4 regions of the Paenibacillus sp. JNUCC31 genome follow, and region 4 is predicted to be linked to each of the others. Evidence: predicted binding sites of a transcription regulator. Region 4 holds the regulator's gene; each other region holds the start of a gene.

Evidence for each region. The regulator Rex, encoded in region 4, represses fermentation and respiration genes when NADH is low (regulators of the CRP and FNR family bind a similar motif). The targets are predictions, from matches to a motif close to TTGTGAAATATTTCACAA.
Region 1: the regulator Rex is predicted to act here: its motif matches at 4,969-4,986, upstream of JNUCC31_RS12715 (cytochrome ubiquinol oxidase subunit I).
Region 2: the regulator Rex is predicted to act here: its motif matches at 3,149-3,166, upstream of nadA (quinolinate synthase NadA).
Region 3: the regulator Rex is predicted to act here: its motif matches at 4,377-4,394, upstream of adhE (bifunctional acetaldehyde-CoA/alcohol dehydrogenase).

The regions. Positions count from the first base shown of each region.
Region 1 is NZ_CP062165.1:2,948,424-2,956,225, forward strand. Features, by position in the region: gene cydC (thiol reductant ABC exporter subunit CydC) at 1-552, opposite strand, end outside; gene cydD (thiol reductant ABC exporter subunit CydD) at 554-2,428, opposite strand; gene cydB (cytochrome d ubiquinol oxidase subunit II) at 2,430-3,446, opposite strand; gene JNUCC31_RS12715 (cytochrome ubiquinol oxidase subunit I) at 3,430-4,845, opposite strand; gene JNUCC31_RS33290 (hypothetical protein) at 5,264-5,479, shown strand; gene JNUCC31_RS12720 (glycosyltransferase) at 5,466-6,242, shown strand; gene JNUCC31_RS12725 (hypothetical protein) at 6,244-6,570, shown strand; gene JNUCC31_RS12730 (class I SAM-dependent methyltransferase) at 6,567-7,238, shown strand; gene JNUCC31_RS12735 (MFS transporter) at 7,413-7,802, opposite strand, start outside.
Region 2 is NZ_CP062165.1:3,467,999-3,475,800, reverse strand. Features, by position in the region: gene nadC (carboxylating nicotinate-nucleotide diphosphorylase) at 1-485, opposite strand, end outside; gene nadB (L-aspartate oxidase) at 482-2,101, opposite strand; gene nadA (quinolinate synthase NadA) at 2,138-3,076, opposite strand; gene ftsH (ATP-dependent zinc metalloprotease FtsH) at 3,376-5,421, opposite strand; gene hpt (hypoxanthine phosphoribosyltransferase) at 5,523-6,062, opposite strand; gene tilS (tRNA lysidine(34) synthetase TilS) at 6,115-7,554, opposite strand; gene JNUCC31_RS14935 (serine/threonine protein kinase) at 7,599-7,802, opposite strand, start outside.
Region 3 is NZ_CP062165.1:824,198-831,999, forward strand. Features, by position in the region: gene pflB (formate C-acetyltransferase) at 1-1,196, opposite strand, end outside; gene adhE (bifunctional acetaldehyde-CoA/alcohol dehydrogenase) at 1,684-4,296, opposite strand; gene JNUCC31_RS03540 (Crp/Fnr family transcriptional regulator) at 4,724-5,440, shown strand; gene JNUCC31_RS03545 (hypothetical protein) at 5,528-6,241, opposite strand; gene JNUCC31_RS03550 (hypothetical protein) at 6,437-7,168, opposite strand; gene JNUCC31_RS03555 (winged helix-turn-helix transcriptional regulator) at 7,337-7,633, opposite strand.
Region 4 is NZ_CP062165.1:638,172-645,973, reverse strand. Features, by position in the region: gene dinG (ATP-dependent DNA helicase DinG) at 1-1,482, shown strand, start outside; gene JNUCC31_RS02605 (redox-sensing transcriptional repressor Rex) at 1,707-2,360, shown strand; gene JNUCC31_RS02600 (amidohydrolase) at 2,347-3,651, shown strand; gene JNUCC31_RS02595 (cell wall elongation regulator TseB-like domain-containing protein) at 3,693-4,223, shown strand; gene JNUCC31_RS02590 (hypothetical protein) at 4,530-5,057, shown strand; gene JNUCC31_RS02585 (AAA family ATPase) at 5,050-6,552, shown strand; gene JNUCC31_RS02580 (3-hydroxyacyl-CoA dehydrogenase family protein) at 6,686-7,558, shown strand; gene JNUCC31_RS02575 (acetate/propionate family kinase) at 7,555-7,802, shown strand, end outside.

The sequences.
Region 1 (7,802 bases), 2.3 Mb from region 4:
CAGAAACAGCATATACAGACCCATCCACAGTGCAAAGCCCAGATCGATGCTGCCAAAAGTCACAACCGCGCCTCCGTACATCACAAGTGCGGTAACCGCCGGAAATACCGTACGCAGGTAAATATCCTGCAGTCGTTCTACGTCCTCTGCGAGAGCTCCAAGTACGTCTCCCGTCTGCATGCGGGAGCGCAGGAACAGTGCCTGCGGCTCCAGAATCCGATACAGCTTCACGCGCTGATCCGCGAGTATACGCAGCACCGCATCATGTCCGGCCAATCGTTCGACATACCGGAATACGGCACGGAAAATCCCGAATGCACGAACACCCACGATCGGTACATATACCATCAAAATATTTTCAGGACGGAGCGCCGACTTGGAGATCAGAAATCCGGAGGTGAAGAGCAGGAGGACAGCACATAACGTAGCGCAGATCCCCAGCGCAATGACTGCCACGAGTCTCCAGCGGTACTGAGCCGCATACGGAGTGATCCAGCTATTCTTTTTGTCCCCGCTTCGGGCTGTTTCTGTCTGCTCATATCCGGCTCTCATCTCACACCGCCTCCATCTGGGCCTGAATCATCTGGTAATATACACCTTGTCGGGCCAACAATTCCTCATGCGTTCCTGTCTCTGCAACCGTGCCGCCATCCATCACGATAATCCGGTCCATATGCGGCATCCAGTGCAGTCGATGTGTTGCCAGAAAAACCAGCTTGCCCTCAAATAGCGGCAGCATCGTCTGTTTCAGTTCATACTCCGTTTCCACATCCAGATGCGCAGTCGGCTCATCCAGCAGCAGGATTGGCCGTGCACTAAGCAAAGCCCTCGCCAGAGCCACTCGCTGCTCCTGTCCGCCGCTGAGCTGCCTTCCCCCAGCTCCAATAAACTCCTGCATCCCATTGGGCAAGGAGGAAGCAAGCTTATGCAAACCGGCTGCGTGAATGGCTTCGCCCACCTCCGCATCCGAAGCTTCAGGCATATAGAATCGAACATTATCCGCCAGACTTCCACTGAAGATGTATGGATGCTGCGGGATGGCCGCCGTTTGTTCTCTCCAATCTTCCATCATCTCTGGAGATAAGGACTGACCGTTGTATAAGACTTGGCCTGAAGTAAGCGGCTGAAAACCTGCAAGTACGTCAATCAGGGTTGATTTCCCTGCTCCGCTCGCTCCGATAATCCCTACTTTGCCAAGACCAGAAACCTGAAACGTTACATCATTCAGCGAACATGGCCCGTCTTCCTCATGCCTCACCTGCACATTGGTAAGTGCCAATCTGCTCGTCGCCTCCCATGAGAACGTCGATGAAGGAACGACAACGCCACCCCCTGCATTTTGCTCACCCAATATCACCCGTATCGTGGATGGAGACACATCACTTTGGCCAGAAGAAGGTTTAGTCGAAGAGGATTCTCCGTTCTTTTCTGACACACCATGTAGAACAGCACTCGCATACGCTTCCTTTTGCTTAAGCTCGGCTGCTTTCCCTCGTTCAATCATCTGACTGATCGCTTCCCCGGCCTCCTTACCGTCCAGTGTCGCATGGTAATCTGCACCTACCATTCGTACAGGCAGGAAGTATTCCGGCGCGAGAATCAGTACGGTCAGTGCTGGTCCAAGCAGCATATGCCCTTCCGTCAGACGCAGCCCCAAGCCAACCGCCACCGAAGCCACCGACAGCATGGTGAAGAAATCAAGTGCGAAGGAGGACAGAAAAGCCATGCGAAGGGTAGACATCGTAGCCTTGCGATAGCGCTGACTCACCCGGATAATCGTTTCCGCATGTTTGCCGCTCTGGCCCAGTGTTTTTAGCGTTTCCAGTCCACGCAGCGTATCTACAAAGTGGTTTGCCAGCGCTTTGTAGGACTTGAACTGTCCATCGATCTTGCGCTGTGCGGCCAAACCGACCAAAATCATAAACACGATCAGGATGGGCAGTGTCAGCGTCAAAATAACCCCGGACATCCTATCCAGCTTGAAGACATAGAACAGAATAACCATTGGCGTGAACCCCATCCCCAGCATTCGGGGAATAAACAGTTCCAGATACGTCTTATACTGGGCTGTTCCTTCGCGTGCCAGCGTTACCAGGTGCCCTGTTCCTTCCGTTTTGGCAAAACGCGGCCCCAGCCGGAACCACTGCTGCACCATCTGTCTGCGCAGATCGTTTCCTGTCTTCTCTGCGTACTGCGAAGCAATGAGCTGCAACCAGAAGGATAGGGCATAACGGGCGGCAAAAGCGGCCAGGAACAACAGCAGTACCGGGTACTGCTTCGTTACGGGCGAACCTTCAAACAGTGCCGTGATCGCCTGTGCCAGCCATTTGGCCTGCATGATTATCGTCATCGCCTGCAGCAGTACCAGCGCTGAAGCCAGCGCCAGTACAGGCCGGATGCCCGGCAGCTTCAGCAGCCCCCGTCCCATGTCAGTACTCCAGGTGATGCTGATCGTTCAGACGTTTGCGGAAAATGTAATAACTCCAGATCTGATAGCCGAGTACAAACGGAAGCAGCGTACATGCCACAATCGTCATCACTTTCAGTGAATATGCACCGGATGAAGCATTGTAGACCGTCAGATCAAACGCCGAACCCATTGAACTTACCATGACCCTTGGGAACAAGCCGATGAATACGGAGGCGAACGCGATTGCAATCACGGCTCCCGTCATACCGAAAGCCCAGGCTTCACGTTTCTGACGCACGAAGTAAGTGGCCAAACCCAATGAAGCAGCGCCCAGGACAACCATAATCCAGAGGGCCCAGCCTCGTACGGCGAACACATCAGTCATGAAGTATGTCATCACAGCGTAGACCGCAAGGATCGCGGCCAGCGGCAGCATCAACTTTTTAGCTGTATTCAGGGCACGTTCTCTGAGATCTCCGACGGTCCGCAATGAAGCAAACAGCAATCCATGCACCAGACACAACAACGTCACACTCAAACCACCTACTACCGTATACGGATTGACGATGTCCAGGAAGCCGGGACGAAGCTGCATCTGTGCATCGATAGGTAACCCCTTCATCAGGGTAGCGAAAACAACCCCGAACAGGAACGGCAGTAACGCACTGGAGACTACAATGATGATATCCCATGTTTTGCGCCAGCGTCCCTGTCTCATCTTGCTGCGGAACTCAAAGGCAACTCCGCGACCGATCAAGGCCAGCAGCACCACGACCAGCGGCAGATAAAAACCGCTGAACAGCGTGGCATACCAGTGCGGAAAGGCTGCAAACATGGCACCCCCCGCCGTAATCAGCCAGACCTCATTGCCATCCCAGAACGGACCGATCGAGTTGATCAGGGTACGACGTTCACGATCCGTTTTGCCAATAATGGCAGTGGACATGCCCACACCAAAATCAAAACCCTCCAGAAAGAAAAAACCAACAAACAAGACGGCAATCAGCAAAAACCACAACTCACTTAGTGACAACAGAATAACCCCCATCCACGCCGAACGGATCGGCCGATTCATCATGCTCCTCCGGCTTTTCGACTGCATATGGCCCTGCCTTGATTTCACGAACGAACAGATAGACCATCACAATTCCGAGTACCGTATAAGCTGCTGTAAAAGCAATGGTGGAGAACAAAATCTGTCCTGCGCTTACGTTGGGGGATACCCCGGCTGCAGTCGTCATATAACCAAATACCGTCCACGGCTGCCTTCCCACCTCAGTCATAATCCACCCAGATGTATTGGCGATAAACGGCAGGGAAATGGCGAATACCATCAGACGCATAAACCATTTGCCTGCTCCCTCCAGCTTCCGGCGCATCGCCAGGAATGTACCGTATAGAGCTAGCAAAATCATCAATCCGCCCGCAGCAATCATGATGCGGAAGCTCCAGAACGTCGTCCGTACCGGTGGAATATAGTCCCCTGGTCCATACGTTTGCTCATACTCGGCTTGCAGTTCTTTCATGCCTTTGACACTGCCGGAGAATTTGCTGTAGGACAGGTAACTGAGCAATCCGGGGATTTTGATCTCGCCGGAATTCTCCTGTTTGTCCGGATCGATAGCGGCCACCACCGTCCATGGCGCAGGGTCTTCCGTCGTCGTCCATGTTCCTTCACTGGCTGCCATTTTCATTGGCTGCGTCTCCACCAGATATTGCGCCTGGAAGTGACCCGAGAAGGCAACACCCAGTGAGGAAACCAGGCCAATAAGGATGGCAATGTTAAACGATTTGCGGAAAATCTCCACATCCTGCTTCTTCATCAATTTGAAAGCGCTGATCCCGGTCACTACAAATGCACCCGTCATCAAGGCACCAAAGATCGTGTGCGGGAACTCCACCAGCAGTTGACCATTCGTAATCAGTGCAAAAAAATCGTTCATCTCGGCGCGGCCATTATTAATCTCGAAGCCCACCGGATGCTGCATGAATGAATTGGCTGCCAGAATCCACAGCGCGGACAGGAATGTACCGACAAATACCAGCCAGATACAGGCCAAGTGCACTTTTTTGGACAAGCGATCCCATCCGAAAATCCAGAGTCCGATAAAGGTAGACTCCATAAAGAACGCCAGTAAGGCTTCCACAGCCAGTGGCGCACCAAATACGTCCCCGACAAAACGGGAGTACTCCGACCAGTTCATGCCGAACTGGAATTCTTGCAGAATGCCTGTGACCACACCGACAGCAAAGTTAATCAGGAATAATTTCCCCCAGAATTTGGCCATCGTTTTGTAAACTTCCTTACCTTTCACTACGTACAACGTCTCCATAATGGCTACCAGCAGTACAAGACCGATGGACAGCGGCACAAAAAAGAAATGGAAAATCGTTGTGAGCGCATATTGGATACGCGATAACATGATCGGATCCATACCGTTACCCCTTCTTTCTGTTCATATCGCAGTTTTCGTATTTGACATTGAAGCCCCTTCTTCAGTTTCTGTCAGCCAAACACGTATTGATGAACGTATTGTGCCAGATTGACTATTTTATACATGTGACAATTATCACAAAGCCTGCCATGACAGCGAAAAAAAGTGACGACGGTCACACAATAGATAAAATTAAGCCTAATCTTTGGGCTTGCCAGCTTCGTCTATTCACGGAAGATGCTCATGTTTGGGACGGAATGCCCATATGTTAGTGTCAGGCATTAAATATGCTGTGCAAAGAAGGGCATTACATATTGAGTCATTGGAATCAGTGGATTCATTGATATCATTCAAAGCAGCGCCAATCCGATGTTTATCAGGTGGTGCTGCTTCAATCCATGAACGGACAAAAATGCAAATGAAACGAGGTGATTTGTCGATGGAAGAGCTGTCTCCGATCCCGGACCCGGAGCCTCATCAAGGGGTAGATGCAGAAGAGTCAAGTACGGCTCTGCCTGCCTTTCGTTATATACTTTTCCCTCGGAAAGGAGGATGGTCGGCTTTTCCCTATAGATGGAGCTGCTGGATCATGCCGTCCAGCAACTGCTGGGGGAGATGCCATGATGCTGGATAATCATCAGGAAACAGACCTATGCAGAGAGCTGTTCTCCATTCGTCGTGTTCGTAAAAATCAGGGTAATAAATTGACCGCGATGCTGCAGGTTCGTAACGAGCGTGGGCGATATCTGGAGGAAGTACTGGACGATCTGAGTGAATTCGTGGATGAGATCGTCATTGTGGACGATGCTAGCACAGATGGAACACCCAACATATGCAGAGCCTATCCAAAGGTCGTTCGGCTGGAAGTACTGGAAAAGCCTTTATTTGCTGAGGAATGGCGATTACGCAACGCCCTGTGGCAAGCAGCCGTGGGTACCGATCCGGATTGGCTGCTCTCCGTAGATGCCGATGAGTTGTACAGTAAAGAGGCCAAGAACGCCATACGCGCACTGATTAATCAGGAGCATTCAGACTGGATCGCCTTCCGGTTTTACGATATGTGGGGTGGTCGAACCCACTATCGGGAAGATAACCTTTGGGGGCTGCACAGAAGGCACACCGCTTCGCTTGTCCGTTATATGCCGGGTTATCCCTATTTTTATCCGCAGCAAAATCATCATGTGCCTCGTCTCCCCTTGCCCTGTACCGTCTTGCCCGGAATCCGTACGGAATTGAAGGTTCAGCATCTGGGCTGGGCAGGAAGTCTGGAGGATCGGGTTCGGAAATATTTGCGTTATAAACGAATTGATCCACACGGCGAGTGGGGCAGCCTGGAGCATTATGAATCGATTCTTGATCCGGAGCCCCGGCTGATTCCCTGGAAGGAGGAAAGGTGAGATGGGCGTAGTCAGCATTTTGACACACAGCTTCACCGATGGCTATAACCGGGATTTCAGCCGGGTGTTCGGCGGAGGTTTGGAACGTTATATCCTTGACTTGTGCAGTGTGATCCTCGGATTGGGACATATTCCCGAGGTTCATCAGCTGTCCTATTTCGGAGCGTTTCAGGCGCGGACGGGTTGGCGGGCCGAACGGGAGCGGCTGGGTATCTATGCCCGCGAGACAGCGCTGTCCTACGACATATCCCATTGGCGGTGCAGGTGGAGTACGGTATTGGAATCTTTTCTGGCGGAAGCAGGACTGAAGGAGGGAATTCGGGGATGATGGATATGCCTAATACAACGGAATTCATCGAATCGAGATACATTCGGGAAAGTGATCCCAGAACGGATACGTTGGTCTTCCCACTGCATCCTGCGTGGTGGAGCCGCCCGTACGAATACGAATGGGCACGCCAGTTTGCATGCCAGGAAAACGTCGTACTTGATGCGGCCTGCGGCATATCCCATCCCTTCAAGTTCTGGCTGGCGGAGCACTGCCGGGAAGTTCATGCCTGTGATTGGGATGAGCGCATTTTGTCCAGAGAAGCGATTCGGCTGGATATCGCGTCTAATTTTGGTGATCAGGCAGCCCTTGACCTGCCGGAATCGAGCCTGGATCGACTGCATCTTGCGCAGGCCAATCTGGCTCAGCTACCGTATGAATCCGAGATGTTTGATAGCGTATTCTGCATCTCTGTGTTGGAGCATCTGGATACAGGCACCATGCTGCGGGCCTTTCGCGAATTCGCCAGAGTGCTGAAACCAGACGGACGGCTGATTACCACGTTCGATGTGCCCGAGATGCGTCCGGACCTGCTGGAGACGATTATGGCCGTTACCGGACTGAAGATTGAAGGCAAACTGAACGTACAAGAACCGGAGGATGCCATCTGGTCCGACATGTATGGCCCGCCTATCCGCTGTTTTCGTGCGGTTATCTGTAAACAGTAATTGGAATGGATGAACGGATCATAGATCAAGATCGACTCTATGGCCTCCACTGCCTACTTTGCCTGGTGGGAAGCGTACTTCCACAATCATTTCGCATGAAAATAGCCGCTTCCGAATCATGACCGAAAGCGGCTGTTGCTTGCTTCTATTCTGTTTAGACCATAACCATGCAAATCATGGTTGTCTGACCGATTCCTGCCCAAGTTCTCCTGTCGGCTCCAGCCGTCGGGGTTGTTTTCCCTCCCATAAGATTCGCTGCAGTATGATGCCTGCCAAACCAATAGTCAGTGTTGCCATGCCGATATATTGAAAAGTAAGACTGGCTCCTGTCGCCCGAATCAACGCTCCGCCTGCAAGTGGAGCAACGACCAGCACGACACTGGAAAGGGAGTTTTGAATACCGAATACACGGCCTACATAGGCAGGAGGGGTTTCTTTTTGCAGCAGATAATTCAACGTCACCATAAACAGGCCATTGCCAAGACCAATACACAAGCCCCAAATTATAACCCAAATCTCGGACGTTTGAGGACCGATCCAGCCCAGTGCAGCAATTCCCACACC
Region 2 (7,802 bases), 2.8 Mb from region 4:
TACAAGCCAAACCGATGGTTCGCTCCACCACCGACCCGGACTGCATATTTCTCCAACAATCGATGTCCGGGTGTTGTTTTGCGTGTATCCACCAGACGTGTAGCAAGTCCATCCAGGGCATCGACATAAGAACGTGTACGGGTCGCAATACCGGACATGCGCTGCAGCAGATTAAGCGCAAGACGCTCTCCAGTCAGCAAACTATGCGTACTTCCTTCTACTTCAGCCAAAATTGCGCCATGAGTGACTGCATCGCCGTCTTTGACCCTTGGTGTGAATACAAGGCCTGGATCAACTACCTGAAATACAAGTTCAGCTACGGCTATTCCCGCGATGATTCCATTGTCTTTGGCATGTATTATCGCCTTGGATTGGCTGCCTGGGGGAATCGTCACGCTGGTCGTTACATCTCCTGCGCCGACATCCTCACGAAGCCAGTTTTTAATCGATTCAATGAGTCCTTCATTATATCCGTTCAGTATCATGACATCAATTCCTCCACAATCGCTTGTTCTCGCTGCTGCAGACTATGCTTCTGCCACTCGGCGTCATCCCGCTTCGGGAAATCCTCACGGTAATGGGCTCCCCGACTTTCTTTGCGGTGTAATGCTCCGTTGGTAACCAACCAGGCACAGGTCAGAAGGTTGGCATATTCCATCTCTTCTTTGTGAGTAAGCACCTGATCAAAAAAATGCAGTTCAAGCTGCAGCTTATCTATGGCCTCTTGCAGGTTTGCTCCATTCCGGCGCAATCCCACTTGCCGCACCATCATTTTTTGCAGTCGTAAACGTCGTTCGGATACCGGTCTCTGGTCTCCCTTCAATCTTCTGTCCATGATCACAGGTGTTGAACTCTCTGTCTCTAGTGGAGCAAGCGGGGGAAGAGATAGAATGCGCTCAACGATTCTCCGGCCAAATACAATGGCTTCAGACAGTGAATTACTCGCCAAACGATTCGCTCCGTGTACTCCTGTAGAAGATACTTCACCACAGGCAAACAATCTTCCAATGCTGCTCTCTCCACTAAGATCGGTCTTCACTCCGCCCATCATGTAATGTGCAGCAGGAGCCACTGGAATCCAGTCTGTGGTCATATCCAGTCCATAGCGCATACAGGTTTCGTAAATGGTAGGAAACCGATGCTTAATCATCTCTGTCGGTTCATGGGTGATATCCAGATAAACAAATGTACTGCTTGTCGATTCCATCTCACTGACAATCGCCCGGGCTACCACATCACGCGGTGCTAATTCAAGCTGTGTATGATAGCGATCCATAAAGCGCTCACCCTTCACATTACGTAAAAAGGCTCCTTCCCCACGTACAGCCTCCGATACCAAAAAACGTGGCGCTCCCGGGTAACAAAGTGAGGTCGGATGGAATTGGATAAATTCCATATCCCGCACGACTGCTCCGGCACGGTAGGCCATCGCAATACCATCTGCTGTAGCTACTTCCGGGTTAGTCGTGTATCGATACAGCTGTCCGGCCCCACCAGAGCATAGGACGGTCGCCTGTGCCTTCACAAACACCTTTGAACCGTCCGCCTTCTGAACCAAAGCACCTACACATTCTCCATGCTCTGTGACCAGGTCGATAACAAAATGTTCATCCCACACCTCAATTCCAGGATGTTCATTCGCCTGTGCAGCCAGAGCCCGTACAATCTCATATCCCGTCGCATCCCCATTGGCATGCAAAATACGGCGGTGGCTATGCGCACCTTCCTGCGTCAATGCCAACTCGCCGTTCTCCAGATCAAACAACGTGCCCAGTCGAATTAGTTCTTTCACTCCATCCGGGCCCTCATTTACCAATGCTTCCACCGCCTCGGAGCGGCATAAGCCTGCTCCGGCAACAAGGGTATCCTGCAAGTGGTAGGCAGGTGAATCGTCTTCAGCGATAACCGCAGCGATGCCCCCCTGTGCATACCGGGTGTTACTTTCCAGCAATGACTTCTTCGTGATCATCAACACACTTCGTTGTTCACTAGCCTTAATCGCAGTAAACAAACCGGCAATGCCTGAACCAATAACCAGCACATCCGTCTCCACTGTCGGCAGTGCGGACAGATCAAATTGAACTAAATATTGCGGTATCATGTTATTTCACCTGTCTTGGAGCAAGAGTAGCGCATGCTACTTCACCAGTAACATGCGCTCTAGTGATTCTCTGGCCTTGTCGGCAACGGCTGGTGGCACGTAAATTTGCGGCTTCATCGTCTCCAGGCATTTAACCAGCTTTTTCAAATTATTGACCTTCATGTTCGGACATACGAGAAACTTAGTAGCGAAGTGGAATTGTTTATCCGGGCTATCGAGACGAAGCTGGTATCCTGTACCATCTTCAGTACCTACGATAAATTCCTTGGCTGATGAATTTTTGCAGTATTCCAAAATGGCTGTTGTGCTGCCTACGAAATCACCCATCTCAACAACCTCGGGACGACATTCCGGATGAACTACGAATTCCGCGTTTGGATACTTCGCTCTCATCTCAACTACGTCTTTGACCGTCAGCATATCATGGGTATTGCAGTAACCTTCCCAGATAATCATTTTCTTGTCTGTATGTTGTTGCACATAGTGTCCCAGGTTCTTATCCGGCACCCAGATGATTTCATCCGAATCCACAGATTGAATGACTCTGACAGCATTGGCAGACGTACAGCAAATGTCGGTCTCTGCTTTGATTTCAGCTGAAGAATTGATATACGTGACAACTTTGGCATTCGGGTGCTGTGCTTTCAATTTACGCAGACCTTCAACATTCACCATGTCTGCCATTGGGCAGCCTGCGCGTTCATCTGGAATGATAACCGTCTTGTTCGGGGCTAGAATTTTAGCGCTTTCACCCATAAAATGAACGCCGCAGAAAACGATAACATCCGCATCCGTTTGTGCTGCCTTCTGAGCGAGCAGAAACGAATCTCCACGGAAGTCGGCTACCTCCTGCACTTCGTCACGTTGATAATAATGGGCAAGAATAATGGCATTACGTTCCTTCTTCAACTCCATCAGCCGCTCGCGCAGCTCCCGGTTCATCTCAGCCTTGCGCTCTAAAGCCAGAGCTTCCACCTGCGATCCTCTCCTTTATCGGGACAGCGCTATGCGCTGTTTCATATGGCTAACCTAAGTCGTTATTTTCGCTTGAGAAACGAATCACAAGCGGTTTAACACCTAATGTACACAACGTTCACGACTCTGTCAATAAATGAAAACACCCCATAATATCAGCATAACCGCCCATTTCCTACGCGGTTCGCCCCAAAGCTCCCGGATATCTGTATCTATATAATTTGAATTAATTCATAAAAAAAAGAGAGCCCTTGGGCTCTCTTCAAGATCTGCATTGCTTAGCCAAATCGTTTTATAACTTAAGAGGTTGGCTTCGTTCCACCATCATCCGGGCCATTGCTGTTTCCTTTGTCCAGATTCGGAGCTTCGTTAGGAATATCTCCAGCTGGTGGCTCAGGCGTTTCCTCTTTACCTTGGATACGGACGCGTACATCACCGATGTTGTCAATGATCGCTTCTCCGCCTTCGCTAGGCGTACCTTCACCATCGTTGCTGTTCTCTTCTTTTGGAGTCAGGGAACCTGTCTCGATCAATTGCTTGATCTGATCCATTTCCAATGTCTCCACTTCCAGCAACGTTTGAGCGATCAGATGCACTTCTTTCGAATGTTTAACAAGCAAGTCTTTACACTTCTCATAACATTCGTTAATGAAGCGTTGCATTTCCTGATCGATCTCGTAAGCAATGGAATCCGAGTAATTCTGTTCGTGACCGATATCACGACCCAAGAATACCTGTCCCTGCGAACTACCAAACTGCATAGGTCCCAATTTCTCACTCATACCGTATTCCATAACCATGCTACGGACAATCCCCGTCGCTTGTTGGAAGTCACTGTATGCACCCGTACCGATTTCACCGATAAACAGTTCTTCGGAAACACGGCCGCCAAGGAGTCCAGTAATTTTGTCCAGCAACTCTTGCTTGGTCACAAGCATACGATCTTCTTTTGGTAACATGATTACATATCCACCCGCGCGTCCACGCGGAATAATAGTAACTTTATGTACCATATCGGCATGTTCCAGGAAGTAACCTACAATGGTATGACCTGCTTCGTGATAAGCGACAATACGTTTCTCGCGATCACTGATGACACGGCTTTTCTTCTCCGTACCTACAATGACACGATCAATCGCTTCGTCTACCTCTTTCATGGAGATATCTCTTCTGTTACGGCGCGCCGCAAGCAATGCCGCTTCATTCAGGAGATTTTCCAGATCTGCACCAGAGAACCCGGTTGTACGCTTCGCGATAATGTCCAGCTTCACATCTTTAGTGAGTGGTTTATTGCGAGAGTGTACTTTCAGAACTGCTTCACGACCTCTTACGTCAGGGCGATCAACCGTAATTTGACGGTCAAAACGTCCTGGACGCAGCAAGGCAGGGTCCAGAATATCAGCACGGTTCGTTGCTGCAACGATGATAATACCTTCATTGGCACCGAATCCGTCCATTTCAACGAGCAACTGGTTAAGCGTTTGTTCACGTTCGTCGTGACCACCGCCAAGGCCAGCACCACGCTGACGTCCTACAGCATCAATCTCATCGATAAAGATGATACATGGGGCATTTTTCTTCGCATTTTCAAACAAATCACGTACACGAGATGCACCGACACCGACAAACATTTCAACAAAGTCGGAACCGGAGATGCTGAAGAAGGGTACACCCGCTTCACCGGCAACGGCACGAGCGAGCAATGTTTTACCGGTACCCGGAGGACCGACAAGCAATACGCCCTTCGGAATACGTGCGCCTACTGCTGCGAACTTGCGAGGGTCCTTGAGGAAGTCCACGACTTCAACAAGCTCCTGTTTCTCTTCGTCAGCACCCGCAACGTCTTCAAACGTAACCCGCTTCTTCTCTTCGTTATAAAGACGGGCACGGCTTTTACCAAAGTTCATTACTTTACCGCCGCCGCCTTGAGCCTGATTAAACAGGAAGAAGAACAGCAGGAACATAATGATCAAAGGAATAAAGGAAGTCAGCAACGTCAACCAGATGCTGTCACCTTTCATTGGTTCCTGATGATATTGGAATTTGTTCGTTTCGCTTGCAGCTACAAGCTCACTAATCGCCTCATCCGTAGGAGGAATATACGTTGAGAAATTTTCTGATTTGGCTCCGTCAGGCGTCTCCCTATATTGTCCGGTCACGAGGTACGTCTGACCGTTGAATTGAACTGTCAATTCAGAGACGTTGTTGGCCTTGATTTGCGCGCGTAACTGATCATATCTAGGATTATCGGTGGCTTCGCCGCCATTGCTGACGAACTGGACTATCCCCACCACAACTAAAAAAAGAATCAAATAAAAACCAGAATTCCGGATGAACCGATTCATCCCCTACCTCCTCTCGAGACACTTTAATTATTTTAACATAGCCCGACATGGCTTCTCAACAGAAGCCACCAACAGATCAGGGCTTGGGACTAGCTTAAACACTAGTTACTGTAAATTTCCGGTTTCAATATCCCGATGTAAGGGAGGTTCCGGTACTTCTCGGCATAATCCAGACCATATCCAACGATGAATGCATCTGGAATGTCAAAGCCTGTGTAATGAGCTTCAAGTTCCACTTTGCGACCTGAAGGTTTGTCAAACAGCGTGACAACACGAACAGATTCGGCGCCGCGATTTTCCAAGAGTTCAATCAGATAGCTGAGTGTAAGCCCACTATCGATAATGTCTTCTACGATCAGAACTTCGCGTCCTTCAACGGGTACATCCAAATCCTTAATGATTTTGACAACGCCAGATGATTTGGTGGAAGCACCGTAACTGGATACTGCCATGAAGTCCATCTCAACATGCACCGTAATGTTCTTAACCAAATCAGCCATAAATATAAACGCACCCTTGAGCACACAAATGACCAAAGGATTGCGATTTGCATATTCGGCACTTAGTGTTGCGCCTAATTCCTTGACTTTACTCTGAATCTCTTCTTCACTGATCAATACTTCCTGAATGTCGTTCTGCAACTGTGCGAACCTCCTAAGTTATACTATGAAAGCCTTACCTGAACCATAACCACTACCCCTGAATCGCTGAATCGCCTACAGTCATGTACAGGATTGCGGAAGTATCCTCCTTGACAGGAGCTACACTGGACCGGCGAACGCCCGGTAACCAGATGATATTGCCTGCTCCATCACATACCACGGGAACCCGTGAACGGACAGAAGGGGGGATTTTCTCATCGATGAAAATATTTTTCACCTTTTTGCTTCCGTTTAATCCCATCACTTTCATGGTATCTCCAGGTAACCGTGAACGCACAATCAGCGGCATAAGCAGTTGATCCGCATCAAATGCGGCTTGATCCGCCGATTCCGGTACATGATAGTCCTCGGGACTCATCGGAACAAGCCGAACATGTCGGTCGATTTCCGTGAGAGAAAGCTCATAAGATCCGCTCCATTGAGCAAGACGATATTCGTAAGATTGATCCTGTACGTCAGTCCGTATGCCGAAAGAAATCAGATCGTACTCCCGGGTGCAGGCGAGTGTCTGTCCTATATCCAGGCTCCAGGTCGTCGTGTCAGGCTGAATTACCTTGCGGCGAATGGTCTCAATACGGGTAAAGTCGACAAAATCACTGTCCAAAGGCAGATAATTCAATATTAGTTTAATCAACCTTCGTTGTAAAGCGACATGTAACTTCAAAAAGGAAGGCACCTCAAAGGTTTGCCTTCCGCCGTTCGCCTGCACTAGACACCTGTATGCGTCATATGCACCTTGTTCGATGAAATCGTCTTCATCGCCCACAATTTCGGCAAGTCGATTCAAAGACGGCGTGAGCTGTCCATTATATTGCCCCAAAAAAGGAAGCACATCCAAGCGAATGGCATTGCGACGATATTTACGCTGGGAATTGCTTTCATCATTAAAGTACAGAAAACCCTGGGTATTACAAGCTTCTACAAGGTCTGTCTTGTTTATACGAAGGCATGGACGAATAAGTTCCACATTTTTTTCTCGCCGTTTAAACTTCATTCCCGCGAGTCCGGTTAGGCCACTTCCACGCAGTAAATGGAGCATAACTGTCTCTGCCTGGTCGTCTGCATGATGGGCAAGCGCAATGCTCGCCGCATTGTATCGGGCAGCTACTTCATGCAAAAACTCATATCGTTTGTTGCGCGCGGCCTCCTGCGGGCCTTGACCGGTAAGCTTCATATAAGTAGGCACATCGGCCTTCACCCATTCAAATGCAATGCCGAGCTGGCAAGCAAGCTCCTTCATCATCTCGGCCTCATGATCGGATTCACTCCGAAAGCCATGATGTACATGGGCGCATATTAATTCCAGCGGAACATGTCTGGTACTGATCTCATGCATGATATGCAAAAAAGCTACCGAGTCCGGTCCGCCCGATACTGCGACGACAATCCGATCCCCGGGAACCCATAACTGATGCTCTTCCGCTGCATTCAGCACGTTATTCACCAGCTTGTTCCAGCGTAAAGCCTCCATACCTGTTCCTCATTCCTTACGTTATGTATATGCACGCTAAATGGTCAGAATCGCAGTGCATAGATGAGTACCCCAATAAGTAATATAACGGATACAGCAAATGCATTTTTGAGCCAACGCGGAGTTGTACTTTGGGAACGACGACGAAGAGGAGAAGGGCGTACCATCATCTCTTTCCAGACTTTAGCCGCGTGTCCGGCGTCCTGAAACTGACCTCGCAACGCCTGGATTGTCCAATTTCGAAAAGG
Region 3 (7,802 bases), 190 kb from region 4:
TCATACTGGATCGAGCTCGTTTCAATGGATACTTTCGTACAGTATTGTTTGAACGCTTCCGGAAGCTTGGTGGACCAGAGCACAGTCAAGTTTGGTTCTGGTGCAGGACCAAGATTGTTCAGGGTGTGCAGGAAACGGAAGCTGTTTTTCGTAACACGGGTTTCACCGTTAACGGACATACCACCAATGGATTCGGTTACCCATGTTGGGTCTCCACTGAACAACTCGTTATAATCCGGCGTACGCAGGAACTTGACGATCCGCAGTTTCATGACAAAATGGTCAACCAACTCCTGAGCCTGTTCCTCCGTGAGCAAGCCTTCTTGCAAATCACGTTCGATGTAAATATCCAGGAAAGAAGAGACACGTCCGAGCGACATCGCCGCACCGTTTTGCTCTTTGATCGCAGCCAGGTAACCGAAGTAGAGCCATTGGAACGCTTCTTTTGCGGTTGTGGCTGGCAAGGAAATGTCGAAACCGTGCATTTCGCCCAATTGTTTCAATTCTTGCAATGCACGAATCTGTTCGGACAGTTCTTCACGCAGACGAATGACATCTTCATCTATCACATCAACTTCGAGTGCATTCAGTTCGCCTTTTTTATTCCGAATCAGGAAGTCTACGCCATAGAGAGCTACCCGACGATAGTCACCGATGATCCGGCCACGGCCATACGCATCTGGCAGACCTGTAATGATTCCCGCTTTACGAGCTGCACGCATCTCGGAAGTATAAGCATCGAACACACCCTGGTTATGTGTTTTACGAATATTTGTAAATATATCAATGACGCCTTGAGGCAATTCAAAGCCGTATGCTTCACATGCATCAATCATCATGCGGATTCCGCCTGTTGGTTGAATGGAACGTTTGAATGGGGCATCCGTTTGAACGCCGACAATCTGCTCTTTGGTTTGATCCAGATATCCTGGTTGGTGTGAAACGATTGTAGCTGGTGTGTTCACATCAACGTCAAGGACGCCGCCGTTATCACGTTCTTTTTTGGTCAGATCAGATACAATATCCCATAATTCTTTTGTATTCTGGGTTGCCCCTGTAAGGAATGCTTCGTCACCGTAATAAGGTGACAGGTTGTGAGTCAGAAAATCATTCACATCGACGGATTTGGTCCATGTTCCTTTGGTAAAGTTTCTCCAGCCTGTTTGTTGTTTGACATCTTTTTCAATCACCGACATCGTAATCCCTCCACTAATTTGGATTTCTGGACACATAACATGTTGCTTCATTCGTATCATTGTGTGCCCAGAGCCGCGATTAATGTGATTAATTTCACATATAAGCCGGAACACGTTCTCTCTACTTGGGAACCGGAACCGCGGAATGAATGTTTTTCTTACACTTTCAGTATACGTCGTCGTTCTTTCACACTCTGTGATTTTTATCACAAAGTCAGTGAACTAACTCACTCCACCTGCGCTGTGTCCCATTGAAATTGAAGCTTTACACAGGATCACTGCGTGGCAGAACAACCTTCCAATCGCTGTTATCCCCAGATTTTTTTGATTCCCTTTCAAAAAGGGAAAATCCGGTGATAAAGGTGAACGCTTCGCTTTTTCAGGTTATTTCTGCCCTCTTCGTTATCGTGTGGAAGGACGGCAATCGGGGCTCCCCATCTTGGGGAACCCTGATTCTCTTGCCGTAAGGCAGGCTTAGTCTTATTCGTTATTCAAACTTTCCGTAGAAAGCATTGCGGTATACATCTGCCAGTTCAGTCACCAGCGGCATTTTTGGATTGGCTGTTGTACATTGATCTTCGAAGGCACGGTCTGCCAGATAATCCACATGTGCTTCAAAGTCTTTGGCATCAAATCCGATTTCCTGGAACGACTCTTCAATACCTAATGTTTTGTTCAGTTTGCGAATGGCATTGATGAGGCTGGTAACCCCTTCTTCTGTCGTACGTGCAGGCAATCCGAGAATGCGGGCAATTTCTGCATAACGCTCATCTGCCACAAAGTGCGAATATTTCGGGAACGATGCAAATTTGGTCGGTTTTTTCGCATTATAGCGAATGACGTGTGGCATCAGGATCGCATTGGTACGTCCATGTGCTGTATGGTACTGACCGCCCCATTTGTGTGCCAAACTGTGGTTAATGCCCAGGAATGCATTGGCAAAAGCCATACCGGCAATCGTCGAAGCATTATGCATTTTCTCACGTGCCAGTTTGTCACCTTGTAACGCCGATTGCTCCAGGTATTGGAACACCAGTTGGATGGCTTTAATCGCCAGACCATCTGTGTAGTCATTTGCCATGACGGATACATATGCTTCAATGGCGTGAGTCAGTACGTCCATACCTGTGTCCGCGACAGCGGTTTTCGGCAGAGAGTATACAAATTCCGGGTCCACGATCGCCACGTCTGGTGTCAACTCGTAGTCTGCCAGTGGATATTTCGTATTGCCTTGATTTTTATCTGTAATAACTGCGAACGATGTTACTTCCGAACCTGTGCCCGAAGTTGTCGGGATCGCTACGAATTTCGCTTTTACACCGAGACGCGGATATTTGTAGATCCGTTTGCGAATATCCATGAATTTTTGCTTCAAGTCGTTAAAGTCTGTGTCCGGATATTCGTAGAACAACCACATCGCTTTGGCGGCATCCATCGGTGATCCCCCGCCGAGTGCGATAATGCAGTCTGGTTGGAAGCGGCGCATCATTTCCGTACCACGGTCTACTGTTGTTGTCGATGGATCGGGTTCTACGTCAGAGAACACTTCAATAGCTACCGGCATTTGACGTTGACGCAGATAGTGCTCTACTTTTTCTACATAACCGAGTTTGACCATCATGGCATCCGTAATAATGGCTACACGAGTGATGTCCGGCATTTTGGCAAGATACTGTGTTGCACCTTTTTCGAAGTAGACTTTGTTCGGCACTTTGAACCACTGCATATTCACGGTACGGCGAGCCACCCTTTTCACGTTGATTAAATTCACAGCCGTTACGTTCGAAGAAGTCGAGTTACGTCCATACGATCCGCAGCCCAGTGTCAGTGACGGCATGTTGGTATTGTAGATGTCACCGATGGCGCCGTGTGTGGAAGGAGAATTCACGATAATCCGTCCGGTTTGCAGACGATCTGCGAATTTGTTAATCACTTCTTCGTTCGTCGAATGAATAACCGAGGAGTGACCCATGCCGCCAAAAGCAACCACTTCTGCTGCACGCTCAATTCCATCAGCCGCCGTTTTCACTTTGTAACAAGCCAGTACCGGACTTAGTTTCTCAGCGGACAATGGGAACTTCGTACCTACCCCTTCAATCTCGGCTACGAGAATTTTGGTGCCTGCTGGAACTTCAATACCACACATTTGTGCGATAGTGACTGCGGATTGACCAACAATGGCAGGGTTAACCGCACATTTTTCAGCGTTAATCGCTCCTGCGGTCAGTTTTGCTGCCTCATCCTTGTTAACGAAGTAACAGCCATTCGCAATCATTTTCTTTTTCACCTGATCGAAGATCGGCTCTTCGATAATGACTGCTTGCTCGGAAGCACAGATCATGCCGTTATCGAACGATTTGGACAAAATCAGATCCGTTACTGCTTGGTTGATATCTGCACTTTTCTCAATAAAGCAAGGTACGTTCCCTGGCCCTACGCCCAGTGCCGGTTTACCACAGCTGTATGCAGCTCTCACCATGCCTGATCCGCCTGTCGCCAGAATGAGCGCCACGTCGTTATGATTCATCAAGGCGTTTGTACGATCCATAGAAGGATCATCGATCCACTGAATGCAATCCGCTGGAGCGCCATGCTTCACTGCTGCATCACGCAGGATTTTGGCAGCTTCGCGGCTGCAGTTCTGTGCAGATGGGTGGAAACCGAAGATGATCGGATTTCGTGTTTTGATGGAGATCAATGCTTTGAACATCGTGGTGGATGTCGGATTGGTTACCGGGGTAATCCCCATGATGATGCCGACAGGCTCCGCAATTTTCTGGAAGCTTTCGTATTCGTTATCTTCAATAACCCCTACTGTTTTGTCATATTTGATGCTATGATACACATATTCTGTTGCAAATATATTTTTGGTGATTTTATCCTCATACACACCCCGGCCTGTTTCTTCCACGGCCATTTTGGCGAGCATCATATGTTTGTCTAGACCTGCCAGCGCCATCGCTTGCACGATCCGGTCAATCTGTTTCTGATCCATGGACATGAAAGCAGCGTGTGCTTTATTCGCTTTGTCAATTAACGTTTGAATATACTGACCTGCTGTCGGTTCTTTTACTGGGGCGACTTCGTTCTTTACAGCCATCTCCCTCATCCTCCTAAAGGTTCGTATTGGTTTGTCTCTCTTCTTTACATTCACATCGTACCATGGAGAAAGGGTTAATTATGTGATTTTTTTCACAAAGTATAACAAATTTAATTTAAGTTTTGTGGTGTCCCTCACTTCGCCATTTACACTTCCTATTTAAATTATAGGGCTGTCCAATTCATCTTTCCCTTCTCAAAGTGAATTTAATCACAATGTTTGAAATTTCGCCATTTTTGCCCCTTATCCACGCCCCTCAAACGGCAAGATTAGGTATATACTGAACTTAAAAATTGAACCACCGCAATTTGTACCGTCCTCCGGCCGAGTTAGACCCTGATCAGGACGGCAACGGTTTGCGGCGAACCACGGAGGCCAGTCCAAGCTGCAGAAGGCCGTCCGATGGACACAAAGGGGAGATAGACTTATGAGAGAACAACTGAGTGTACTGGAAAAACGCGGCAATACCAACTGTTTCTCGGAAGCGAATTTCAACCATCTGCTCGTAACGATGAAGGACAGAACCTATCCGGAAGGAACCCATCTGTATTGGGAGGGAGATGTCTCTGACAAACTTTATTATATGAAACGGGGCCGTGCCCAGATCACCAAATCCACGGATGAAGGCAAGGAACTGATCATGTATATGTATCAATCCGGTGATATGATTGGTCAGGCCGACCCGTTCTTCGGGTCCAAACACAGCTTTTCAGCGGAAGTGCTGGAGGATAGTGAGATCGGAGTACTGGAGCACAAAGACCTGGAAATGCTAATCTGCCAGCATTGTGACTTTGCCATCGATTTCATGAAATGGATGGGCATCCATCACCGGTTAACCCAAACCAAATTCCGTGATCTGATGTTATACGGTAAACCGGGCGCACTTTGCTCCACGCTAATTCGATTGTCCAATTCCTACGGCGAACCCCATGGAGAGCATGTCATGATTCATAAAAAAATAACACACACGGATCTGTCCAATATGATTGGAGCGACCCGTGAAAGTGTCAACCGTATGTTAAGCGATTTGCGCAAAAAAGATGCGATAGAATATGACAACGGCATGATTGTCATCAAAGATCTGAGCATGCTGCAAGGCATCTGCCACTGCGAATTATGCCCTAACGAAATTTGCCGCATCTGACATCTGACGCTTTCCCCGGCTTATAAACATTTGATATGCAAATGAAAAAAGCCCATCTTCAATAACGAAGATTGGGCTTTGTTATACTTAAGATACAGTAGTCAATTCAAGCTTTACTGCATCACGTGGATTCAACTTCATATCCAAACCGTTTTCCATTAATTCCTTGTCATTCACCATGATCATCCAGCGTTGGTTCATTCGGGGACTCACATTTTCGACTGACACAACAAATTTGTTGTTTTCCGACATTCTCACAATTCCACTGGACTTCAATACGTCACGCACAGTACATTCCTGAACATACACCCCGGCATATTGACGATTGAGATTCGGCATAATATTGCCGCCGCTCACCTTGAGCAGTGTTGTTTGGTAAACAACATCATCGCCTCCACTGTCAGCGGCTTTTACATATATGATTACTTCATCTTTGGCATGAAGCTCCATGTCCCATTTTTCCGGGTCAATATCTTTGCCATTCAGTTTAACAGCCCAGCTAAGTGAGGAGTCCAGAGAAACTTCCCCCACGGATTGGATCCGCTTGCCATCTGCTGTAAAATCGACAAGTCCACTGTTCAATAGTGCTTTCTTGAGCGTCAGACCTTCACTAAAATCTCTCTTAATGGACTTCGTTGCATCAGGCAGAAAAGTGCTGCCATCCACAGCCACTGTTATGGTATTCGGTGATTCGGTCTCTTTGACGATTGGCTGTTCGGAAGGCTGTGTCTCACTACACCCGGCTAATATAACCAGAATAATCAGACATATACCTATGTAACCGGGGATTCTCTTCTTCATGTAGGTAACACCACCCTGCGTAAAATCATTCACCCTGTTGTCCATAACCTCTATTATGACACAAAATTCAGGCAAAAAAAGTGTCAATGCCGTTACTTTTCTTCCAGCGGGGTCCACAACTGGCTCGCACAAACAAAAGGAGCCTGCAAGCAGGCTCCTTTAAGTCTATCGTATATAGAGTCTGTTGTTACAATGTTACTGAACGTAAGCCTGCATGTAGGTACGTCCTCCGTCTCCATCCTTTAGATAGGGATTAAGCCCGAAAAACTGTTCCTCTGACACATATACACCTGTTAACAAGCGGCCCTCAAGCAATGCTCCATCCACCTGTACGCAGAATGAAGGTGCATCTACATACTCCTGATACAGTGGAATCTGACCGGATTGATGGTGTACCTTGGATACCTTTCCTTGCTCGTGCAGCGGACGTTCAGAGAAATAGGTAGGTACGATGTAACGGGCAATTACGTCCAGCTCTTGAACCGTGTAGAAGGTGTCATCACCAAGCCACGGCGCGAGCATGCGAATTTTCTCATACTGTGACCATACAATGGCCTGAATCAGCATTTCTGTCTGAACAAAACGGCCTTCGCCTACATTCAGAAACAGACGCTCTTCATGAAAGACGGCCTCACCCTGAATGCCAATGGAATCGGGTTGTCTCATTTCACAACCGATACATTTCCAGCCTCTTGCTGTCTGAATCCACTTTTGCAGTACTGCCGGAGTCGGTCCCTGACCATTGCGATTCGACGAATGGGTCTTTTCTTCTGCAAGATCACCCTTAACTGAAAGGGAATATGCAGTTCGTTTAAATAGCTCCGCAGCTTTTTTGTAGATTAGATGTACCTGGATGGATGCGCTCTCAAGTTCTGCAATATCTTGCTTGCCGTAGCGTACTTCACGGGATAAGCTTTCTTCTCTCATGACAAGTGGCCTCCTCGCTCCGGCCGCCTGCGGCCATTTTATTTACAATTATACTACAACTCATGACAACATGTGCAGGACCCTTATGACAAAAACTCCTGATTTCCATCGGAAATCAAGAGCCTATGTCCCATCCATTTCTAACTATTGAGCCAGGGTATCTATGAATTAATCAACCCACTGCTCTGCCCAGTCTTGAATCTGGTTCATGACTGGCTGTAGCGCCTTGCCCTTCTCAGTCAGCTCATATTCGATACGAACTGGCGTCTCGGGATACACATGGCGGATCAGAATTCCTTCACTTTCCAGATCCTTCATCCGTTCCGACAGCATCTTGTCACTCATCGATGGAATCAGATTGGAGATATCCTTGAATCGCTTCGAACCACTCATCAACGTTTGAATAATCAGACCGTTCCAGCGCTTGCCCAGAAAAGAAAACGCCGTCTCAAAACGCGGACACATCCGCAGATCTTGGCCTTCCACATTAATCACCTCTTTAGAGATCACTCAACTTACGTTTAGTTAGTATATTTCATAATAACATATTTAGGTCACAAAGAAAACGTCTGCCGTAAAAAAGTTAAAATTTTATAGGCGTCAACTAACTTCAATGATACAACCAAGTATACAT
Region 4 (7,802 bases):
CCAGCCTACGAAAGTCTGGTGATTGATGAAGCACATCATTTGGAGGACGTGGCGGGTAAGCATCTTGGTTTGCATATGAAATATTTCACGTTGGTTCATACACTGACCCGGCTGTTTAAAGATAGCCGCAACGGCCAACTTCCCATGCTTCGTTCCCAATTGTCGGGTCATGAAAACTCGGTACAATGGGGTTCCATGATTGATCAGATGTTCCCGCTTGCGGTTGAAGTCAAAGAGATGTGGGATCGATTGAGCGATACTTTATTCGGCTTGTTGCCTGAACGATCTGATGCTTCTCCAGGCGAGACAGGACAGTTTTCTCTTCGACTGAAGCCTTCGCAAAAACCAGCCAAATGGCAGGAACTGCAGGAGGCTGAAAACCAGATTTATGTAACCCTGGGTGACTTAATCCGTAAGGGTGACAAGTTGCTGCTTGAAGTGAAAGAAGATCAGGATGATTATCAGTCCGATAGTTTGATTACGGATATCTCTGGTCTGCTAAAGGACTTGGCAACGATCAAGGATAATCTGCGTTTCTTCATGCGGATGGATGATACCAAAACCGTTTATTGGATGGAAGCCAGCGGCCAATTCCGCAGTAAATCGCTGCAATTGTATGCTGTTCCTGTAGATGTCAGTGCACAATTAAAAGAAATGTTCTTTGATAAAAAGAAAAGCGTTGTGCTTACATCGGCTACGCTTTCGGTTGACAAATCATTTCAATTCATGATTGAGCAGCTTGGCTTGCAGGAAGCTTCCGAGAATAACCGTCTGTTGACGTCCATGCTGCCGTCACCCTTCAACTATCGTGAACAGGCCCTGCTCGTTATTCCACGTGATTTCCCGAGCGTGAAGGGCAGTGTTGGTGATGCCCACTTTGTGGATATGCTTGTACACTCACTCGCGGAAACGGCCATTGCCACTCGTGGCCGCATGATGGTGCTGTTTACATCCTACCGCATGCTGCGACAGGTCTATGATCCACTCAAAGAGGCGTTGTCCGGCAACGATATATCATTATTGGGCCAAGGGGTGGACAGCGGCAGCCGATCCAAATTGACACGCCGGTTCCAGGACGCAAAAGCTACGGTGCTTCTTGGCACAAGCAGCTTCTGGGAAGGGGTGGACATTCCGGGAGAGGCATTGACTTGTCTAGCCATTGTCAGACTTCCTTTTCAACCGCCGAATCATCCATTGGTGGAAGCGAAGAGTGAGCTTTTGCAAGAACAGAAGAAAAATCCGTTTATGAAGCTGTCTGTGCCGCAAGCGGTCATTCGTTTCAAACAGGGTTTCGGTAGGCTGGTTCGCACAGGTCAAGACAGAGGCATCGTGATCGTATACGATACACGCGTCATTGAAGCCTATTATGGCAAGTACTTTTTATATTCATTACCAGGACCCAAAATGGAGCATATGCTTGCGGAACAGATGGTTCCGCGAATTACGGAATGGCTCGATAAGCCAGCCGGGGAACAACAATAACAGACTAGAGATACCTCGTGCTCACTACATCATTGCATGAAGCCAGTGATCAGCGGTAAAATTGATTAGATCATTCATTTGTTTCATGAATTTGAAGTAATGCAATTATCATTTATATAACTAGAGCATTCTGTATATTTACTTTTCTTTTCGTATGAACTGATTTATGCAGGATGCTCATCTTTTCATCTATCTATCGTGGCCTTGGTAAGGGGGAGCAATGAATGAAATCAGATAAAATCTCGGAAGCCGTGGTGCGACGTTTGCCCGTTTATTTGCGCTACTTAAATGAATTGCATCAGCGCGAAGTCACTACGGTTTCTTCTCAAGAGCTTGGACTAAGGCTGGATCTGAATCCAGCTCAGATTCGTAAGGATCTGGCTTATTTCGGTGATTTTGGCCGTAAAGGCATCGGTTATGACGTTTCATATCTCATCGAAAAAATTCGTCATATTTTAAAGATAGACCAGCAGATTAATGTGGCTCTTGTTGGAGCCGGTAATCTGGGACATGCATTGTCCAATTACAACGCATATCTGAAAGACAACATGAAGATTGTTGCTGTATTTGATGCCTATGGTCCGAAGATTGGAAGTCAAATCAACAGCCTGACGGTACAGCCGATGAATGAATTAACAGATTCGATCAAAAAGGATAACATTCGCATCGGAATTATCACTGTTCCCGACACGGAAGCCCAAAATGTTGCGGATCAGCTGATTGAGTCTGGAATTGAAGCGATTCTGAACTTTGCACCAACCATCCTCAAAACCCCGCCGCATATTCGCATTCATCATGCCGATTTTACGACGGATCTGCTTAGTTTGGCTTATTACTTGGAGAATGGAAAGGACGACGAGGAAGATGACGAGAAATAGATGGGTTATTCATAACGGCAAATTTGCTGTTAGCGAGGGTGCGAATTGGAAAGTGGTTCACGGTTATATGGTCGTAGAGAATGACCAGATTGTGCATATTGGTGAGACGTTGCCGGAAGGAGACGAAAGTCTGACAAAGGTGGATGGAAAAGGACTGCTCTTCCTGCCGGGTCTGATCAATACGCATGGTCATGCAGCGATGTCGCTTCTGAGAGGTCACGGGGACGATCTGGCGCTACAAGTTTGGCTGCAGGAGAAAATGTGGCCAATGGAAGCCAAAATGACGTCTGAAGACGTATATTGGGGCACATCACTTTCCGTGCTTGAAATGTTGAAAGGCGGAACAACGGCGTTCCTCGATATGTATGATCATATGGATCAGGTTGCGAAAGTAGTGGAACAATCCGGCGTTCGGGCTGCTCTGGCACGTGGCGTAATCGGACTTTGCTCAGAAGAAGAACAACGGCGTAAACTGGAAGAGTCCGCAGCATTTGCACGTCAATGGAATGGACAAGCAAACGGAAGAATTACCACCGTAATCTCTCCACACGCCCCTTATACTTGTCCTCCAGACTACATAGAGAAGCTGGTACAGGTTGCACATGACCTGAATCTGCCTTTGCATACCCATATGTCTGAAACACTTCGTGAAGTGGAGCAGAATGTAACCGACTATGGTCTTCGTCCTGTCGCACATCTGGAGAAATTGGGTTTCTTCTCACGTCCATCCCTGGTCGCCCATGCCGTGCATCTGAATGATGAGGAGATCGAGATTCTCGCACGGCATGATGTAGCCGTTTCCCACAATCCAGGCAGTAACCTGAAGCTGGCTTCGGGTGTTGCACGTGTACCTGACTTGCTGAAAGCAGGTGTGACCGTGTCCCTGGGAACAGACGGACCTGCAAGTAACAATAACCTGGATATGTTTGAAGAGATGAGACTGGCTGCATTGATTCACAAAGGTGTGTCCGGTGACCCAACGGCCGTTCCAGCCGGGGAAGCGCTGCAGCTCGGAACTTCATATGGTGCCAAATCCATTTTCCTGAACAATACAGGCGCTCTGCAAGCAGGCATGAAGGCTGACTTCATCGCACTTAACATCGAACAGGCCCATTTCTATCCACATACCGATCTGATTTCCCACACGGTCTACTCGGCATCAGCCAAAGATGTGGAGCATGTATGGGTGGATGGCAAACAAGTGGTCAAACATGGCGAATGTCTTACCATGGACGAAGAGCGCATTTTGCATGAGTCTCAGCTTGCATTTGACGGTCTGCTCGCTCGTTAATTTCAGGATTGCAGCGTCATAGGGGAAAGGAAGTTCGGCTTTTGAAGAAAAAAAAGAAGTGGATATGGATTTCGCTGCTGCTCCTGGTTCTGATTCTGTTTGGTCTTCAGCGTTATTATGTCTATGTTACCCAGGATCAGCGCAAGGAAGAGGCGTTGGCCATACAGGCGGCACAAGACCAGCTTGGGATAACGTCATATGAAGACCTGCGGAAGTATGTATGGGGTCAGAAAGACGGCGGAGACAACATATACTGGACCCTGATCGGCAAAAATAAGGATAACCAGAGTGTCGTGGTATGGATCAAGTTTGATGGAAATAACAAGCCTGTGACGGGGGCCAATGCAGTACACAGTGAACTCTTGCAAAACGGCATGTCTGAAGCTCAGATTCGAAATCGGTTCAGCTCTGAAGTCCCAGGTGGGGAGATCAAGCGAATCATGCCAGGCGTTGTGAATGGAATCTATGTATGGCAAGTGTACTATAAGGATGGCACTCACAATTACTACCGTTTTTATCGTTTTAGTAACGGTGAACAGGTTGATCTGGTCTATACCATCCCGAATAGCTAGAATAGGCAGCAGGTTTACTATTGTCTAAAAAAAGCACATGCAAAGAGCCGGCAGACGGAAACCCGACTGAACCGGTTCTTTGGCTTACCTTCTTGATCATTTTGGATTTGAATAGTTAAAATTATTAATTTATTCATATTTTCGCCTTAGATATTGTATATACGATGTGATATACTCGAATATGTACTCAAGGATACATCATACACAAATAAATCCTGTTAGGCACATCACAGGATATTACGTACACATATTCATATTCTTGGCTACAAGCTATAGGATGAGCCAACATATAGGAGGGTAACTCACTTGAAGATAAAAGTATTGCCTATTGCTTTAACTGCCGTCATTTCAGCCGTCTTGTTGTTTGGAGGTTGGTTTGTGTATCGTCATGTGGCTTTGCAGAGCCCTATTGAAAAGATGGTTACCCAATACGACGGAGTCAATGACGTTCAATTATCTATTAACCGCAATGATGTACAGTTGAAACTCGATCTGCAGCCAGATGTTGATTTGGGCAGATTGGTACAATATATTCATAAAGAAGGACAGACCTTGATTGGCACCCGATCGTTGAAACTGGATGTCGTGGATCATTCCAACGAAGCGCTAGAGAGCTGGTGGGGTAGCGCCATGTTTACCGTGGCTCAGGCGATGGAAAACAAGCAATACACCGAGATTACCCCGACGTTGTCCAAGATGGCAACGAATGGAATCAAGGTAAACACGGCTATGGACGATAACAATGTATATGTTAGTCTCAGAGATGGAGATGCCAGCAAGTTTATTATTCTGCCGCGTGTGCCCGGTCAGATAGGAGTGTGGCCCAATGCCTAAATGGACGAAAGAAATTGCCATTGGATTTGTACCCGTATTGATTATCTTTCTTGCTTTTGTTGGTGTAAACATGGTTCCCATCTTAATCGCGGCATTGCTTGTGGGGGGGCTGTTGTTCATGATGCAAATGCGCGGAGGAATTACGGTAGGAGCTGGTCAGGAACGTAAACGCAAGAAAAAAGGACCTACGAAGCTGACCTTTGAAGAAATTGGGGGTCAGGAAAGTGCCAAACAGGAACTGAGGGAAGCGCTTGATTTTCTGATCCGGCACGAAGAAATCCAGAAGTACGGGATTCGTCCTTTGAAGGGCATTTTGCTCACTGGCCCTCCCGGAACAGGGAAAACATTAATGGCCAAGGCAGCTGCTCATTATACGGACTCTGTTTTTGTAGCAGCCTCAGGCAGTGAGTTTGTTGAAATGTACGTCGGTGTGGGTGCCGGCAGAATCCGGGATTTGTTCCGGGATGCGAGAACTCGGGCTGCCAAAGAAAATAAAGAAAATGCCATCATATTTATCGATGAAATTGATGTCATTGGGGGTAAACGTGAAGGTGGGCAGCAGCGTGAGTACGATCAGACGTTGAATCAGTTGTTGACTGAAATGGATGGGATATACTCTTCCGACACACCACGCATACTCGTAATTGCAGCGACAAACCGAAAAGAAATGTTGGATACCGCCCTGACTCGTCCGGGACGTTTTGACCGTCATATTCAGGTGGACTTGCCAGACAAAAAAGGAAGAAAACACATACTGGAGCTTCATGCAGTCAATAAACCTCTTTTGGAAGGCGTCAGTCTCGATAAGACAGCTGAAGAATCCTATGGTTTCTCTGGGGCTCAGCTGGAAAGTGTAATGAATGAAGCTGCAATTTATGCGATGAGAGACGGACTGCTCAACATAGAACAGCGCCATCTGTCGCTTGCGATTGATAAAGTAATGATGGGTGAGAAGACAGATCGTGAATCCAGTGTGGAAGAGAAAAAAAGGGTCGCTATTCACGAATTGGGACATGCCATTATGGCAGAATTGGTTCGTCCTGGAAGTGTAAGTCAAGTTGCGCTTAGTCCACGTGGACAGGCATTGGGATATGTACGTCATAACCCGCAGCAAGAACAATTTCTGTATACAAAGCGCTTTCTTGAAGAACAGATCATGATTGCGCTCGGAGGGGCGGCAGCAGAAGAAATGTATTATGGTGGGCGCAGCACAGGCTCACGTAATGACTTTGAGCAAGCAACGAATGTGGTACAGACGATGATGGCTTCCGGGCTCACGACGTTGGGTATTGTTAACATGGACATGGTAACGACGGAAGAATTGATGCGTGAGAACAAATTGATTCTGCAAGACCTGATGGAACAGACCAAACGATTGCTTGAAGAACAGCGGACAATTTTCGACAATTCCCTCGACACGCTGCTCAGGGAAGAAGTGTTGTCTGGCGATCAATTTCGTTGTCAATTTCGTGACAGCGCCCTTCTACCGGCATAATTTATTTATGTCGGTTATTTTTTTTTACATTTCAGTCGTGCTAAGATATTATTATATGTTGGGTCGAAATTTGTAATTTTCGGCGAACAGGGTACAATAGAGAAATAGAGAACCGAAAGGATGGAGCAGAACCATGTTTTTCAAAAAGATAGGAGTTGTCGGCGGCGGCACGATGGGGCAAGGTATTTCCCAGATGCTTGCAGCCAAAGGACTTGATGTGCTTCTGGTGGAACACACAACGGAGAAGCTGGATCATGCATATAACATGATTGAGACGAACCTCGATAAACAACTGGAGAAATGGGCCATTACGAAGGCTGAGAAGAAATTGATTCTCTCCCGTATTACCAAAGTTGCTCATTTGGCTGAACTCGGAACTTGCGATATGGTCATTGAGACTATTTCTGAAGATCTGGAAGCGAAAAAAGCGGTATTTAGTCAGCTTGATCAGGTTTGCCCAAGCAACGTAATTCTTGCAAGTAATACATCCACGCTGAGTTTGACTGAGCTTGCAAGCTCAACCAAATACCCAGAGCGTGTTATTGGTATGCACTTTATTCACCCGGTTTCCCGGGTTGATCTTGTAGAAATTATCCGTGGACTGAAAACGTCAGATCCCACTTTTGAAGAGACCAGACGTTTTGTGGAAGAAGTAGCAGACAAAAAAGGTGTCATGATCTATGAGTCCCCTGGATTTGTTACGTCCAGACTGATCTGTCTTTTGATTAATGAAGCTCTTCATGTTTTGCAGGAAGGCGTCGCTTCTGCTGAAGATATCGATGACGCTATGCGTATCGGATACAACTTCCAGCATGGCCCGCTTGAGATGGCAGACCGCTTCGGGCTGGATTCTGTAGAAGCAGCACTCGAAAGAATGTTCCGTGAATTCGGTGAATTGAAATATCGTCCTTCCACGGTCCTGAAGAAAATGGTACGGGCAGGACACCTGGGTGTCAAAACAGGCGAAGGATTCTTCAAGTACGACAAGGATGGTGACCGGCTGTGAAAGTACTCGTAATTAATGCGGGAAGTTCCTCGCTCAAATATCAATTGTATAACATGTTGGATGAATCCGTATTGGCCAAAGGTCTGGTAGAGCGGATCGGAATGGATTCTTCCATTCTGACGCACAAACCAACGGGTCGTGAGGATGTTACAGAAGTTAGCGAGATTCTGGAACATACAACAGCGATTCGTAAAGTTATTGATATCCTGACAGACAAAGAAAACGGTGTGCTTGATTCCGTTGA